2 regions of the Streptomyces sp. NPDC001604 genome follow, and region 2 is predicted to be linked to the other one. Evidence: riboswitches for the same ligand, from Rfam matches in the RefSeq annotation. Region 2 holds a riboswitch; the other holds the start of a gene.
The links. Region 2 has a riboswitch for ZMP and ZTP ahead of ACFY1E_RS39215 (bifunctional 5,10-methylenetetrahydrofolate dehydrogenase/5,10-methenyltetrahydrofolate cyclohydrolase). Riboswitches for the same ligand answer to the same signal wherever they lie in the genome.
Positions count from the first base shown of each region.

Region 1: it holds a riboswitch for ZMP and ZTP, as region 2 does, so the genes downstream of both, ACFY1E_RS17755 (glycine hydroxymethyltransferase) here and ACFY1E_RS39215 (bifunctional 5,10-methylenetetrahydrofolate dehydrogenase/5,10-methenyltetrahydrofolate cyclohydrolase) in region 2, are expected to answer to the same signal.

Region 1 covers NZ_JBIAUY010000005.1:383,755-391,148, reverse strand. The annotation lists gene ACFY1E_RS17775 (DMT family transporter) at 1-117, opposite strand, end outside; gene ACFY1E_RS17770 (hypothetical protein) at 246-581, shown strand; gene ACFY1E_RS17765 (glutathionylspermidine synthase family protein) at 587-1,771, shown strand; gene rocD (ornithine--oxo-acid transaminase) at 1,785-2,990, opposite strand; ZMP/ZTP riboswitch at 3,095-3,184, shown strand; gene ACFY1E_RS17755 (glycine hydroxymethyltransferase) at 3,230-4,681, shown strand; gene ACFY1E_RS17750 (hypothetical protein) at 4,729-5,478, opposite strand; gene ACFY1E_RS17745 (hypothetical protein) at 5,576-6,460, opposite strand; gene ACFY1E_RS17740 (RNA polymerase sigma factor) at 6,453-7,055, opposite strand; gene trpS (tryptophan--tRNA ligase) at 7,145-7,394, shown strand, end outside.
Region 2 covers NZ_JBIAUY010000020.1:189,399-196,792, forward strand. The annotation lists gene ctaD (cytochrome c oxidase subunit I) at 1-300, opposite strand, end outside; gene ACFY1E_RS39205 (RNA polymerase sigma factor) at 406-966, shown strand; gene ACFY1E_RS39210 (CU044_5270 family protein) at 959-1,933, shown strand; gene ACFY1E_RS39215 (bifunctional 5,10-methylenetetrahydrofolate dehydrogenase/5,10-methenyltetrahydrofolate cyclohydrolase) at 1,934-2,782, opposite strand; ZMP/ZTP riboswitch at 2,805-2,888, opposite strand; gene ACFY1E_RS39220 (nuclear transport factor 2 family protein) at 3,140-3,505, opposite strand; gene ACFY1E_RS39225 (hypothetical protein) at 3,678-3,971, shown strand; gene ACFY1E_RS39230 (type III PLP-dependent enzyme) at 4,058-5,266, opposite strand; gene ACFY1E_RS39235 (IucA/IucC family protein) at 5,263-7,029, opposite strand; gene ACFY1E_RS39240 (MFS transporter) at 7,029-7,394, opposite strand, start outside.

The DNA.
Region 1 (7,394 bases), on a different contig from region 2:
GGCCCGCAGCAGCAGCGCCGCCTCCCCGCCCTCACCCGTGTCGGCCGACCGCGCGGCAACCGCCTGCAAAACCGTCGCGGTACCGAAGCAGACCGCCGCGCCCAGCGCGCACACCATCCCAAAGATCACAAAGTGACTGTAGGGGAGAGCCCCACAGGAGGGGTGCCTGGGGCTGGGCTCTTACCTCTCTTTAGGCTGTGGCCCGGACAACGCAGGACAGCCACATCGAACGGGGAGACACAAACGTGGCGGACACACGCCGGCAGCTACGGTCGGGCACCGTCGTACTCGGCGGCATGGGCCTCCTCGCCGCGGCCCTCACCGCCTGCTCCTCCGAACCCGACAAGCGTTGCGTGGACCGCGACAGCTACAACCTGGCCAAGGGCTACAAGGTCGTCGCCGACAAGAACTGCAAGTCCAGCAACACCTCCGTCCACGGCGCCTGGCACTACGGGGGCGAGAAGGAGGACGGCTGGGTCGACGGCGGGTCGTTCACCAAGCCCCGCAGCTCCTCCGGCGGTTCCGGCCACGGGGTGTCCCGGGGCGGCTTCGGCGGCGGCGAGGGCAGCTCCGGCGGCTGAGACCCATGCAGCGACACACCCTCACCCCCCGCCCCGACTGGCAGCGGACCGTCGAGGAGCAGGGTCTCGTCTACCCCGTCACCCGCCACCCCGACGGCTCCCTGCGCCCCTACTGGGATGAGAGCGCCTACTACTCCTTCACCCTCGACGAGGTCGAGGCCCTGGAGGAGGTCGTCGAGGAACTCCACCGCATGTGCCTGGCCGCCGCCGAGCACATCGTGACGCAGGACCGCTTCCCCGACCTGGGCATCACCGACCCGCGCGTGGCCCAGGCGGTGGCCGAGGCCTGGCACCGCCGCGCCGAACTCCCCTCCGTCTACGGCCGTTTCGACCTCCGCCACGACGGCACGGGACCGGCGAAGCTCCTGGAGTACAACGCCGACACCCCCACCTCCCTGGTCGAGGCCGCCTCCCCCCAGTGGTTCTGGATGGAGGACCGCTTCCCGGGCGCCGACCAGTGGAACTCCCTCCATGAACGCCTCGTCGCCGCCTGGAAGAAGCAGGCCGCCCTCCTCCCGCCCGGCAGCCCCCTCTACTTCGCACACTCCTCGGCCGACGAACTCGGCGAGGACCTGATGACCGTCGCCTATCTGAAGGAGACCGCCGAGCAGGCGGGCGTGGACACCGACTGGATCTCCATGGAGGAGATCGGCTGGGATCCGCTCTCCGGCCGCTTCGTCGACAACCAACTCCGCTTCATCCGCAGCTGCTTCAAGCTCTACCCGTGGGAGTGGCTCACCACCGACCGCTTCGCCGGTCATGTCCTCGACACCCTCGACAACGGCGGCGGGACGGGCACCACCCTGTGGATCGAGCCCGCCTGGAAGATGCTGCTCAGCAACAAGGCGCTGCTCGCCGTCCTCTGGGAGCTGTACCCCGGCCACCCGAACCTCCTTCCGGCGTATCTGGACGGCCCCCGAGATCTTGCCTCGACCACCGGTTACGTCGCCAAGCCCCTGCTGGGCCGCGAGGGAGCCGGCGTCACCATCCACCAGCCCGGCACCGAACCGGTCCCGCACGAAGAGGCCTGCTGCTACCAGGAGTTGGCCCCACTGCCCGCCTTCGACGGCAACCATGTCGTGCTCGGCGCCTGGGTGGTCGACAACGAGTCGGCGGGCCTGGGCATCCGGGAGTCCTCCGGCCTGATCACGGACGAGTACGCCCGCTTCCTGCCGCATGTGATCCTGTGACGCGCAGGAGCCGCTAAAGGCCCAGCACGCCCCTCAGCTGGGCCAACCCCCAGTTCAGATCCTCCTTCTCGACGACGAGGGGCGGCGCGATCCGCACCGTCGGCCCATGGGTGTCCTTCACCAGCACCCCCCGCTCCATCAGCTTCTCGGACACCTCCCGCCCGCTGCCGTACTGCGGCGCGATGTCGATGCCCGCCCACAGCCCCCGCCCGCGCACCGCCCGCACCCGCCCCGTGCCGGTCAACGCCCCCAGTTCCCGGTGCAGATGACCGCCCAGCTCCGCGGACCGCGCCTGGAACTCGCCCGTCCGCAGCATCGCGATCACCTCCAGCGCCACCGCGCAGGCCAGCGGATTCCCGCCGAACGTCGAACCGTGCTCACCGGGCCGGAACACTCCGAGCACATCGGCCGACGACACCACCGCCGACACCGGCACGATCCCGCCCCCCAGTGCCTTGCCGAGCACATACACATCCGGCACCACCCCCTCGTGCTCGCACGCGAAGGTCTTTCCGGTCCGGCCGAGACCCGACTGGATCTCGTCCGCCACGAACAGCACGTTCCGCTCGCGCGTCAGCTCCCGCACCGCCGGCAGATAACCGGCCGGCGGCACCAGCACCCCCGCCTCGCCCTGGATCGGCTCCAGCAACACCGCCACCGTGTTCTCCGTGACCGCCGACCGCATCGCCGTCAGGTCCCCGTACGGCACGATCTCGAAGCCCGGCGTGTACGGGCCGAAGTCCGCCCGCGCCTCCGGGTCGGTGGAGAAGCTGACGAGGGTCGTCGTACGGCCGTGGAAGTTGTTGCCCGCCACCACGATCTTGGCCATCTCCGCGGGCACGCCCTTGACCCGGTAGCCCCACTTCCGGGCCGTCTTCACGGCCGTCTCCACCGCTTCCGCGCCGGTGTTCATCGGCAGCACCAGCTCCATCCCGCACAGCTCGGCGAGCTCGGAGCAGAAGGCCGCGAACCGGTCGTGATGAAACGCCCTCGACGTCAGCGTCACCCGCTCCAGCTGCGCCTTCGCCGCCTCCACCAGCCGCCGGTTGCGATGCCCGAAGTTGAGCGCCGAATAACCGGCCAGCAGGTCCAGATACCGCCTCCCTTCCACATCCGTCATCCACGCCCCGTCCGCGGAGGCGACGACCACGGGCAGCGGATGGTAGTTGTGCGCACTGTGCGCGTCGGCGGCGGCGATGAGCGCGTCCGTCGTGGTCACGGGACCTCCCGGGGGTGTGGCAGCCCTGCAGCGGCCCCCTCTTCCTATCGTCGCTCGCATGGTGGACGCGGGACCTGCGCTCTCCGGCGTGGCCGGTAGGCTGATCGACGGGTCGTGACTGGCGCGCAAGGATGGGACGGACCATCGGGGAGCGACCCGTGCGTGACCGAGTGCCGTGCGCCTGGGCCAGACCGAGAACCGTGACCGCTTGCACGCCACGCCACCCGGAGGCCGACGACATGTCAGAGCAGCAGCCCCTCTCCACCGAGTCCACCGCCTTCCGTGCCGCCCTCGACGTGATCCGCGCCGTCGAGCCACGCGTCGCGGACGCCATCGGCCAGGAGGTCACCGACCAGCGCGAGATGCTCAAGCTGATCGCCTCCGAGAACTACGCCTCCCCGGCCACCCTCCTCGCGATGGGCAACTGGTTCAGCGACAAGTACGCCGAGGGCACCATCGGCCGCCGCTTCTACGCAGGCTGCCGCAACGTCGACACCGTCGAGTCGCTCGCCGCCGAGCACGCCAAGGAGCTCTTCGGCGCCCGCCACGCCTACGTCCAGCCGCACTCCGGCATCGACGCCAACCTGGTCGCCTTCTGGTCCGTCCTCGCCGACCGCGTCGAGGCTCCCTTCCTGGAGAAGACCGGCGCCCGCCAGGTCAACGACCTCACCGAGGCCGACTGGGCCGAGCTCCGCCAGGCCTTCGGCAACCAGCGCATGCTCGGCATGTCCCTGGACGCCGGCGGCCACCTCACCCACGGCTTCCGGCCGAACATCTCCGGCAAGATGTTCGACCAGCGCTCCTACGGCACCGACCCCGCCACCGGCCTCATCGACTACGAGGCCCTGCGCGTCTCCGCCCGCGAGTTCAAGCCGCTGATCATCGTCGCCGGCTACTCCGCCTACCCGCGTCTGGTGAACTTCCGCATCATGCGGGAGATCGCCGACGAGGTCGGCGCGACCCTGATGGTGGACATGGCGCACTTCGCCGGCCTGGTCGCGGGCAAGGTGCTGACCGGCGACTTCGACCCGGTCCCGCACGCCCAGATCGTCACCACCACCACCCACAAGTCGCTGCGCGGCCCGCGCGGCGGCATGGTCCTGTGCGACGACTCCCTCAAGGACCAGGTCGACCGCGGCTGCCCGATGGTCCTCGGCGGCCCGCTCCCGCACGTCATGGCCGCCAAGGCGGTCGCCTTCGCCGAGGCGCGTCAGCCCTCCTTCCGGGACTACGCCCAGCGCATCGTCGACAACTCCCGCGCACTGGCGGAGGGCCTGATGCGCCGCGGCGCCACCCTCGTCACCGGCGGCACCGACAACCACCTCAACCTCATCGACGTGGCCACCTCGTACGGCCTCACCGGCCGCCAGGCCGAGGCGGCCCTGCTCGACTCGGGCATCGTCACCAACCGCAACGCCATCCCCGCCGACCCCAACGGAGCCTGGTACACCTCCGGCATCCGCATCGGCACCCCCGCCCTGACCACGCGCGGCCTGGGCACCGCCGAGATGGACGAGGTCGCGGGCCTCATCGACCGCGTCCTCACCACCGCCGAGCCGGGCACCACCAAGTCGGGCGCCCCGTCCAAGGCGCAGCACGTCCTCGACCCGAAGATCGCGGACGAGATCTCCCACCGCGCCACCGACCTCGTGGCCGGCTTCCCGCTGTACCCGGAGATCGACCTGGGCTGACCAGGGCCCTCTCTTGAATTGTCAAAGATCGATGGCGTCGGTGACGCTCAGAGGTCGATGAGTTCCTGGCGTGGTTCCTCCCGCGGCGGTCCGGCACCCTGCCGGGCCGCCGCGCGCCGTATCAGCAGCGCCCCGCCGACCCCGACCGCGAGCCCCAGGGCCCCTCCGGGCACCGCCCACCAGACACTGCTCCAGCCGGCCCCCTGCCCGGTGGCCTGCCGCCCGGCGGCCCCGCTCGCGCCGCGTCCGGCCGCGGCCGCCCCGTCGCCCAGCACTTTCGCCTGCTCCAGCTGCACAAAGACCGAGCGCGGTGCCCGATGCCAGCGGATGTCGTCGTCCTGGACGGCCGGCGCGGGATCGCTGCGTACCCAGGGCGTGCCGTCCGCCGCCACCAGCAGCTGGTCCTGCCGTTCGACGGCGACGTCACCGCCCGGCGGACGCCTCGTCTGCGGCCAGCCTCCGATCCCCGTCAGCCCCCAGACCACCGTGAAGTCCACCGGCGGGTAGCGCCCCTCGACCCAGGCGTCCGGCACCCGCTCCGTCCCCGCGTAGGTCGGCCGCAGCAGCTGGCGCAGGCGGCCGAAGGCCGGCTCACCGGAACGCAGCACCGTCGTCTGCCCGGTGCCGACCGCGATGATCATTGCCAGGTCGGGGACGTCCCGGACCTGCCCCTGCGCCGCCGCGTCGCTCCCGTCGGATGCCGTGGCCACCGGCATTCCGCACAGGGCCACGGCCACCACCGCCGTGAAGAGAGCGGCGACCCGCACCCTCGCCCGACTGCCCCTCCACGAACGCATCCAGTCCCCCAACCGGTCGGTGCCGTGCGGCCCTTCTGCAACCGCGTGTCACTTCTGGTACACCGCCCGAACCGTCGGGGTTCCCACCCCGGCCGCGCTATTTCGAGGGCTTCTCCAGCGACTTCGCGATCTCTGCGGCACGATGCTCGGACGCCACGCCCTCCAACCGGAGTGTCACGGCCCCCGCACCCGTCCGGTGGCTCCACAACAGCGTCGGCCCCGCGGTCCGCTCGCTGCGCGTGAAGCGGTTCCCGTCGGTGTCGACCAGCCAGAAGCTCAGCAGGTGCGGGCGGGGGAACCACAGCGCATAGTCCTGCACACCGTCCGCCGAGGGCTCCTTGCCCAGCTCGATCCACTCCGGTGCCTCGCGCACGACCTTGGTGAAGCCGACGTCCAGCCGCTCCGGAAACTCGTCCAGGCGGACCGTGCGCCCGCCCTCTCGCCAGCACAGGCTCACCAGAAAGCGGCCGTGCGGCTCGCTCGTCACCGCCACCGTGTCCGGCACGCCGAGCGCGTCCGGTACCAGCGGCTCGAAACCCGCCCGGTGCCCGGCTTGTCCGAGCGACACCGAAGTGCCGCAGCCCGGCACCGAGACGCCCGGCGAGGGCACCGCCGACGGGTCGTACCGCAGCTCGACCCCGCCGAAGCCGAACCAGTCGAAGACCGCGGCCCGCACCGGGGGTGTGAGCACGAGAACCGTCAGCAGACCGCACAGGACCGTGGTCAGCGAGCGCCACCGCAGCCGGGTCCAGCGCCGGACCGTGCGCAGCCGCTCACGGGAGCCCCGGGGCTCGGCCACCGGGACCGGCACCTGCTCGGCCAGTATCTGCCCCAGCACCCGCTCGACCATCGTCTCGGCGCTGGGAGAACCGCCGGGGCCGTCGCTCCAGGGCGCATCCAGGGACCGGCCCAGCGCCCGCAACTCCTCCGGCAGCCGCGAAGGGCCGCCCTCACCGTCGTATGCACCCCGTCCCTCACTCACGCTCGTCACCCCCTTCCCGAGGCCTGAAATCCGGCAGCAGTCGGGCCAGCTTGCGCAGACCGCGGTTCAGGCGGGACTTGACCGTCCCGTGAGGCCAGCCCAGCGCCTGGGCCGTCTCGGACTCGTCCATCTCCAGGAGATAGCGGTAGGTGACGACCAGGCGGTGCTCCTCGCTCAGCTTCTCCAGCGCGGACAGCAGCGCCGCACGGCGCTCCGTCTCCAGCGTCGCCACCGCCGGGTCCGCCGCTTCCGGTATCAGCGGCTCCGCCTCCACGAAAGCCGCCTCCCGGCCGGCGAGCGTGCGCTGCCGGGCCGCCGTGCGCACCGTGTTCCTCGTCTCATTGGCGACGATCGACAGCAGCCACGGCTTGAAGGCGGCACCGTCCCGGAACCTGCCCAGCGCGCAGTACGCCTTGACGAAGGCCTGCTGCACCACGTCCTCCGCGTCCGCACCCGCCCCGAGCGCCGTGGCCGCCCTGAGCGCGATGCCCGTATGGGCCCGCACCAGCTCCGCATACGCCTCCGGCTCCCCGGCGCGTACGCGTGCGACCACCGCGGCCTCATCGACGATGCGGCCCCCCTCCCGCGTTCTCACACTCTTGTTACACCGCAGCAGACGGATCGGTTCCCACCTGTTTCCGACCAGTTCCGGATCGACTCGACAGACCTGAGAGAATGGTGAACATGGCCTCTGACCGACCCCGCGTGCTCTCCGGAATCCAGCCCACCGCAGGCTCGTTCCACCTCGGCAACTACCTCGGCGCCGTCCGCCAGTGGGTGGCGCTGCAGGAGACCCACGACGCGTTCTACATGGTCGTCGACCTGCACGCGATCACCGTTCCGCAGGACCCGGCGGAGCTGCGCGCCAACACCCGGCTCGCCGCCGCCCAGCTGCTCGCTGCCGGTCTCGACCCCGAGCGCTGCACGCTCTTCG
Region 2 (7,394 bases):
CGCGAGCATGTTCAGCCGCGGGAACGCCACATCCGGGGCGCCGATCTGCAGCGGCATGATCCAGTTGGCGAAGCCCGCGAACAGCGGCGTCGCGAACATCAGCAGCATGATCGTGCCGTGCATCGTGAACGCCTGGTTGAACTGCTCGTTCGACATGATCTGCAGACCCGGACGGGCCAGCTCGGCGCGCATCAGCAGCGCCATCACGCCGCCGATCAGGAAGAACGCGAACGACGTGACCAGATACAGCGTTCCGATCGTCTTGTGATCAGTGGTCGTCAGCCACTTGAGGTGCCTCATGCCCCGCCTGTGTCCGATCCGGGCCCGCCGGTCACACTCGGGTGACGCGAGGAGAATCACGGAAACGGGTGTGACGATCCGGATGGTGCCGGACACGAACGGGACATGAGCAACGACGAGATCTTCGCCGCTGCCTATCGCGAGCACTACTGGGCGGTCAGCCGCTATGTTGCGCGGCGACTGGACGGGCGGACCAGCGAGGTGGAGGAAGTGGTGGCGGAGGTGTTCACGGTCGCCTGGCGACGCCGGGCCGACCTGCCGGGATCCCCACTGCCCTGGCTGTACGGCGTGGCCCGCAACTGCCTGGCGAACGCGGTACGCGGCTACGGGCGGCGCCGCCGGCTCGTCGACCGCCTGGGCAACGACGAGACCGCGCACGGCCGGCAGATCGTGGCGAGCCCCGATGCGGAGACACCGGGCGGCTGGGTGCACGAGGCGCTGGCCCGGCTGTCCGAGGCCGACCAGGAGGTGCTGCGCCTGACGGCATGGGAGGAACTGGGCATCGACGAGGTCGCCGTCGCCCTCGGCTGCGGAACGAGGGCCGCATCGATGCGGCTGCACCGTGCCCGGCGCCGGCTGAGAGCCGAGATAGACCGCATGGGTCCTCTGCGCCCCACCGCGCCCTCCGCCGACGCGACCCCCTCGAAGGAACACGGCCATGGCTGACGAACTCGAACTCCTGCGCCGCGCCAACCCGGTGCCGGTGGACGGCCCCCACTACGGTGACGGCCCTCTCGACCACGACGCCGAACGACGGCTCAACCGGCTGCTGCACCAACGCCCCACGGGCCGCCGCCGCACCCGGCTCGTCTGGGGTCTCGCCGCCACCGCCGTCGTCGCCGCGACCGCGCTGACGCTGCTGTTCAGCGGCCCCGGCGCCACCCCCGCGATTGCCGCGCCCCGCCCGCTCGTCGTCCAGGCGGACTCCACCCCCGTGCCCCTTCGGGTACTGGCCGACCGGGCAGAGCGGCAGGCCACGGCGGAGGATGCGCCGAAGCTGCGCAAGGGCACGCATGTGCAGTCCTGGAGCCTCGGCATGAGCGACGACAAGCCCCCGATCACGCTCCCCGAGGAGCGCGTCGTGCGCTGGAAGGCCGACGGCAGCCACACCGAGCTCGTGGTGGCGACCGACCCACGCCACCCCGGCCGGCCGGTCCTGCGAGACGACGGGGGTGATCCGCACCTGGTCGAGGACGGCCATGTCATCAGCAGCCAGACGTTTCCGCCCAGCTGGAGCGACGCCCCGCCCGAGTCACCCCCGCCGAACGACACGGCGCTGCTGCGGGCCTATCTCCAGGAGGCCTCGTACACCCGAACCAAGCTGACGACCCCGGAACTCCTCGACGCCGTCGGGGTGTTGCTCGACCACTGGACCCTCGGCGCCCGCGAGTCCGCGGCGCTGGCCCGGCTCCTCGCGGGCACCGAGGGGCTGCGGCCGGTCGGCCAGGTCACGGACCGGCTCGGGCGCCGCGGCCAGGCGTACGAGTACGAGGGCGCCGGCTACCGGCGGATGCTGATCATGCAGCCGTCCACCGGTGCGGTCCTGGGCCTGGAGACCGTCTTCACCAGGGCGGAGCGGCAGTACGGCGTCAAGGCCGGCGACGTCATGGACTACAGCGCCTGGATGCCCTGATCACACCCCGAGCTGCCGGGCGGCGGCCTCCACGGTCTGCTCCAGCAGCGTGGCGATCGTCATCGGACCGACACCGCCCGGCACCGGAGTGATCAGACCGGCCCGCTCCACGGCGGAGCCGAAGTCGACGTCGCCGACGTTTCCCGGGTTGTAGCCGGCGTCGATCACGACCGCGCCGGGCTTGATGTCCTCGCCCCGGATCAACCGCGGCCGCCCCACGGCGGCGACCACGATGTCCGCCTCCCGCACCACCGAGGACAGGTCCCGGGTACGGGAGTGGCAGTACGTCACCGTCGCGTCGCGGGCGAGCAGCAGCATGCCGGCCGGCTTGCCGAGGATGGCGCTGCGGCCCACGACCACGGCCCGCTTCCCGGACGGGTCGACGCCGTACTCGTCGAGCAGCCGCATGATGCCGCCCGGCGTGCACGACACGAAGCCGGGCAGGCCGAAGCTCATCGTCGCGAACGAGGCGAAGGTGACACCGTCGACGTCCTTCTCGGGCGCGATCGCCTCGAACGCGGCCCGCTCGTCGATGTGCTCGCCCATCGGGTGCTGCAGCAGGATGCCGTGCACCCCCGGGTCGTCCGACAGGGAACGCAGCGCGCCGACGAGTTCCTCGGTGGTCGTGGCGGCGGGAAGTTCCACCTGCCGTGACTCGATGCCGGCCTTGCGGCAGCGGTTGCGCTTCATCCGGACATAGGTGACGGAGGCAGGGTCCTCGCCGACCAGAACCGTCGCCAGGCAGGGCGCCGTTCCGGTCCGTGCGGTGAGGTCGGCCGCCCGCTTGGCGGTGTCCTCGACGATGCGCCGGGCAAGGGAGGTGCCGTCGATGAGCCGGGCCTGGGGCATGATCCACTCCTGGGCAGGGGGTGACGTGTGCCCAGGCGCACGGCATCGACTCTGCGTGGCCGCTCCCCGGTGGTGCTCCACCTCAGCGCCAGTCACGGCCCGCCCTCACACTAGCCGAGCCGCCACGGCGGTCAGGAACCGCTCACCGGTGCAGGCCGCGCCGCCTTCGCGCAGCAGGCAGCGCCCGGGACCGCCTCGCTCTCAGCATCGACCGCAGCAGAGCCAGCGACGCCAGCCGTTGTGCCGTACCTGTCCGAGGCCCGGCCGGACGCACCCGCCCGAGCGCCGCACGGACCGAGAAGGTCCAGGTCAACCGGGAGGTGATCTGGACCCTCGCGATTCTGCCTCCTGCTCGTCCTACTCGTCCCACGCCTGGATCAGGACCTCTTCGGCGATCTTGCCGTCGCGCAGCGTGATCATCGACTCGGCCAGGACACGCGTTCCGTCCGCGTACTGGCAGGACTGGCTGTAGGCGGCGTGGTCACCCTGAACGATGCACTGGTCCACGTGGTGCGTCATGTCGCGGCTGTAGATGTCCTCGAACATTTCGCCGATCTCCTGGCGACCGCGCAGGACCTTGGGCTGGCTGGGCTGGGTGTTGCGGTCCACGATGCGTATCTGCGCGTCGTCCGCGTAGAGCGACAGAAGATCCGCCGCCGTGTGTCCTTCGACCCCCTTGCGCAGGGTGTCCGCGCTGAAGCCGGGAGTTGCCGTGGTGCCCATGATGACCTCCTTCGAGGGCCGCGACCCGAGGAGCTGCGGGCCGCGAAGGACCCCTCCTATGAGGCTCCTCCGCTGCGGCAGCGTCGGCAAGCGCAGCCGGAGCACTGCCCCTGACGGGTGAGCGGCGGGGCGCGGCCGTGACCGCCGCGGGCCCGGCGGCGTTGTGGGAAGCATGATCTCAACACGACGTATCGTCGCCGCCGTTGGTCTCGCCGCAGGAATCACCGCCCTTGCCGCACCGCTTGCCTGTGCGTCCGACGCGACCATCCAGAACAAGGACGCCAGCGAGCTCAACCCGATCGCCACGCTCGACTCGCTCGCCCAGAGCGGCATCCCGGCGGAGCGCAGGGCCGAGGTGCCGCGCCCCTCCCAGCAGCTGCGGAACCTGAACCGCCTCAACAACCTCGAGCAGCTGGACCGGGTCGCCCGCATGGGAGCCGCCAGCGGGTTCCCGGGGGCCCTGTAACCCGCCGACGCAGCATCGAACGTTCCCCCCCACAGCGAAAGGGCCGCCCGGAGACGGGCGGCCCTTTCGCTGTGCCGGTGACCTGATCACGACCCTGCTGTTGAAGGGTGAAGGAAGTGGAAACCGGGCCGGGGGTGCATCAGGAAGTCGTGGTGCGAGATGTTCCACGCGTAGGCGCCCGCGAGCGAGAACACCACCCGGTCGCCGGCCCTGAGCCCCGGCGCGGGGACCCGGCGGGCCAGGACGTCCTTCGGTGTGCACAGCTGTCCCGCCACCGTGACCTGGTCACCTTCGGCGGCCGACCGCGGCCACGGGTGCGGCCAGGCGTCCACCTTCAGCACGGAACAGGGCTGGTCGTGCCCCTTCGTCGCCGGGGTCCGCAGGTGGTGCGTGCCGCCCCGGACCACCGCGAACTCCTCGCCGTGGCTGCGCTTCACGTCCAGCACCTCGGTGGCGTACCAGCCGCAGTACGCCGTCAGTGCCCGCCCCGGTTCGATGCGCAGGGTCAGCTCGGGGTGCGCCTCGGTCAGACGGGCGAGTCCGCTGCCGTAGGCGGCCCAGTCGAAGCGGCGCTCCGGATCGGTGTAGTCGACGGTCATCCCGCCGCCGACGTTGACCTCGGCGAGCGGAACACCGAGACCCGCCACCCAGGACACGACGCTTTCGGCCACCGTCAGCTGCTCCGCCGCCTCCAGGCCACTGGCGAGGTGCGCGTGAACACCCCGTAGTTCGAGGTGCGGGTACCTCCCGTCGGCGAGCGCCCGTACGACGTCGACGGCCTGCGCCGGGTCCAGGCCGAACGGCGTCGGACGGCCCCCCATCGCCAGCGAACTGCCCGCCAGTGCCCCGTCCGCGACCGGCAGATTGACGCGGACCAGCACCGCCACCCGTCGCCCCGGCGCGCACGTCCGCGCCAGCTCGGCCAGCATGCGCAGCTCGTACTCGCTCTCCACATGGAAACGCTCGACGCCGAGCTCCAGCGCGGCCCGCACCTCGTCCGGTGTCTTGCCGGGACCGCCGAAGGCGAGCGGGCGGCCCGGCACCGCCTTGGCCACATGGGTGAGTTCACCGCCCGAGGAGACCTCGTAGCCGTCCACGTACGGGCCGAGGGCGCCGAGGATCTCCGGCTCCGGATTGGCCTTGGCGGCGTAGTACACCTCGACCCGCTCCGGCAGTGCGGCCCGCACCGCGGCGGCGTGGGCACGCAGCGCCGCCAAGTCGTAGACGTATGCGGGCAGTTCGGTGGCGGGCAGGGACAGGACGCGCTCCTGGACCGCTGGCGTCGGGTCGGTCATCGGGCGCTCCCGGTCGTGTCGCGCAGGATGTCCTCGGCGAGCGGGGACGGCAGCCGGACGTACCCGGCGTCCCGGTCGGCCTTGCGCTCCCAGCGGGTCAGCAGGTTGGCCTTGGCGGGCAGCGGCACCCCGGCGAGCAGGGCGGCGAGCCTCGGCGGGCAGCCGTGGCGGTCGGCGTACGACTGGAGCGTGCCGCGCACCCGGGCCCACAGGGCCGCCTCGGCCTGCGGGTGCAGATCGGCGAGGGCGGCCAGCAGCTCGGCGATGTGGTTGACGAGCAGGCAGTACACGACCCGGTCCCAGCCGCGCTGGGCGTCGTACGTCATCGGGCCCGCGACGTCGGGTGGCAGTGCGGCCAGCGTCCGGGCGTGGTGGTCGGGGACCAGCTTGGTGCCCTCCAGGTCACGGAAGAGGACCTGCGCGGGCATGCCGTCGGCGCCGACGCACACCAGGACGTTCTGCAGATGGGGTTCCAGGACCAGGCCGTGGTCGAAGTACGCGGCCAGCACGGGTGGGACGAGCAGGTCGAGGTACGTCGACCACCAGGCGAGGGTGGTGCGTACGTCCGCTCCGTCGAGGAGGCGGGAGACATGGGCGGCGCCGGTCGGGTACTCGTCGGCGACGGCCGCCGCGAGCAGGGGGACCGTGCCCGGGGCGAGGCGGCGCGGCAGGCCCTCGCGGACGATGACGCCGAAGCCCTCGAACAGGTCCCGGTCGGGGGTGCCGTCCGGGCCGGGCAGGGCCAGCGCGCGGTACGCCGGCTCGCGCAGCACCGAGCTGCCGGGGAAGCGCTCGGCCAGGTCGGCGAGTACCGGGGCCAGCAGTCGGGTCAGGGCGACGGCGCCGGACAGCTCGTAACTGCTGTTCTTTCGCAGGCAGTTGGTGATCCGGACGTTCAGGCTGAACTTGAGGAAGGTCTCCCCGTCGTACACGGTGCGCACCGAGGCGGTGGCCGCGAAGGGCTGCCCGCCCGGGCCCAGGTCGAGGATGTCGCCGCGGTCGAGGGCGGCGCGCAGGGCCGGGTGGGCCCGGAGCGTCTCGTACTGCCAGGGGTGGGCGGGCAGCAGCCGGTAGCCCTCGGGGACGTCCGTGCGCAGCCCGTCCAGCGGGGCGGCCGCCGACGGGTCCGCGGACTCCTCGGCGATCAGGTGGGCGCGGACGGCGAGGTGGCGCAGCGGGAAGGAGGCGCCGACCTCGGGGGCGTACGCGGACCAGGCGTGCGGGTCGCCGGTGCGAGCCTTGGGCGTGGGGTGGAAGCGGTGCCCGAACAGCAGGGACTGCTCGGAGGCCAGATAGGCGGAGAGCCGGTCCTCGGGGAGGCGGGTCGGGCGTCTGGCGGCGAGCGCGGTGGTGATGGCGTCGTGGCTGGAGGCGATCTGCTCCAGGAACTCCTCGTTGCGTACGCCGGTGCGCAGTGACAGCTCGTCGTGCGTGTACTCGGCCAGCCGCCGCCAGTCCACCTCCGACCAGCCGCCCTCGCCCTGTTCGCTCACGGGGCCGGTGAAGCGGTGCGCGCCCAGCAGCGAGGTGCGGCGCAGCGCCACCCGCAGCAGCACTCCGCGACGGGGCAGCCGCAGCAGCAGCCGGCCGTCGGCGACGACCGACTGGTGCTCGGGGCCCGACACCTCGCGCAGCAGGCAGTTGAGGAGCGTGTGGGCCACGGCGTCGTCGGCGGAAGGGAGCCCGGCGGGCGCGGCGGTACTCCCGGAGAGCGAGATCGCGGGCCCCCCGGACGGGGTCTGGGGACGGGTCAGCGAGGGCATCAGCGGCTCCTGCGGGTGCGGGGGGTGAGCGGGGGGAGGGCGGTGGCCAGTACGGTGACGGCGGCGGCCGCGCTGCCGATGAGCACGGGTGCGGCCGGGCCGAAGCGGGCGCTGCCCGCCGCCGCGGCCACTCCGGCGGCGACCGCGCCGGCCTTGGAGAAGAACTCCAGCGAGCCGAACATCCCGCCCGGCGCACGGCCCTTGGCGCAGTCGGCGGCCAGCACCGACAGGCACACCAGGCCGAGAGTGAGGCCCGCGCCCAGCAGCAGCCGTACGGCGATCAACGTGGGCAGGGAGCCGGCGACCCCGTGTCCGGCGAGCCCGAGCGCGATGCAGGCGAACCCGAGCGCGATCCCGGTGCGGGG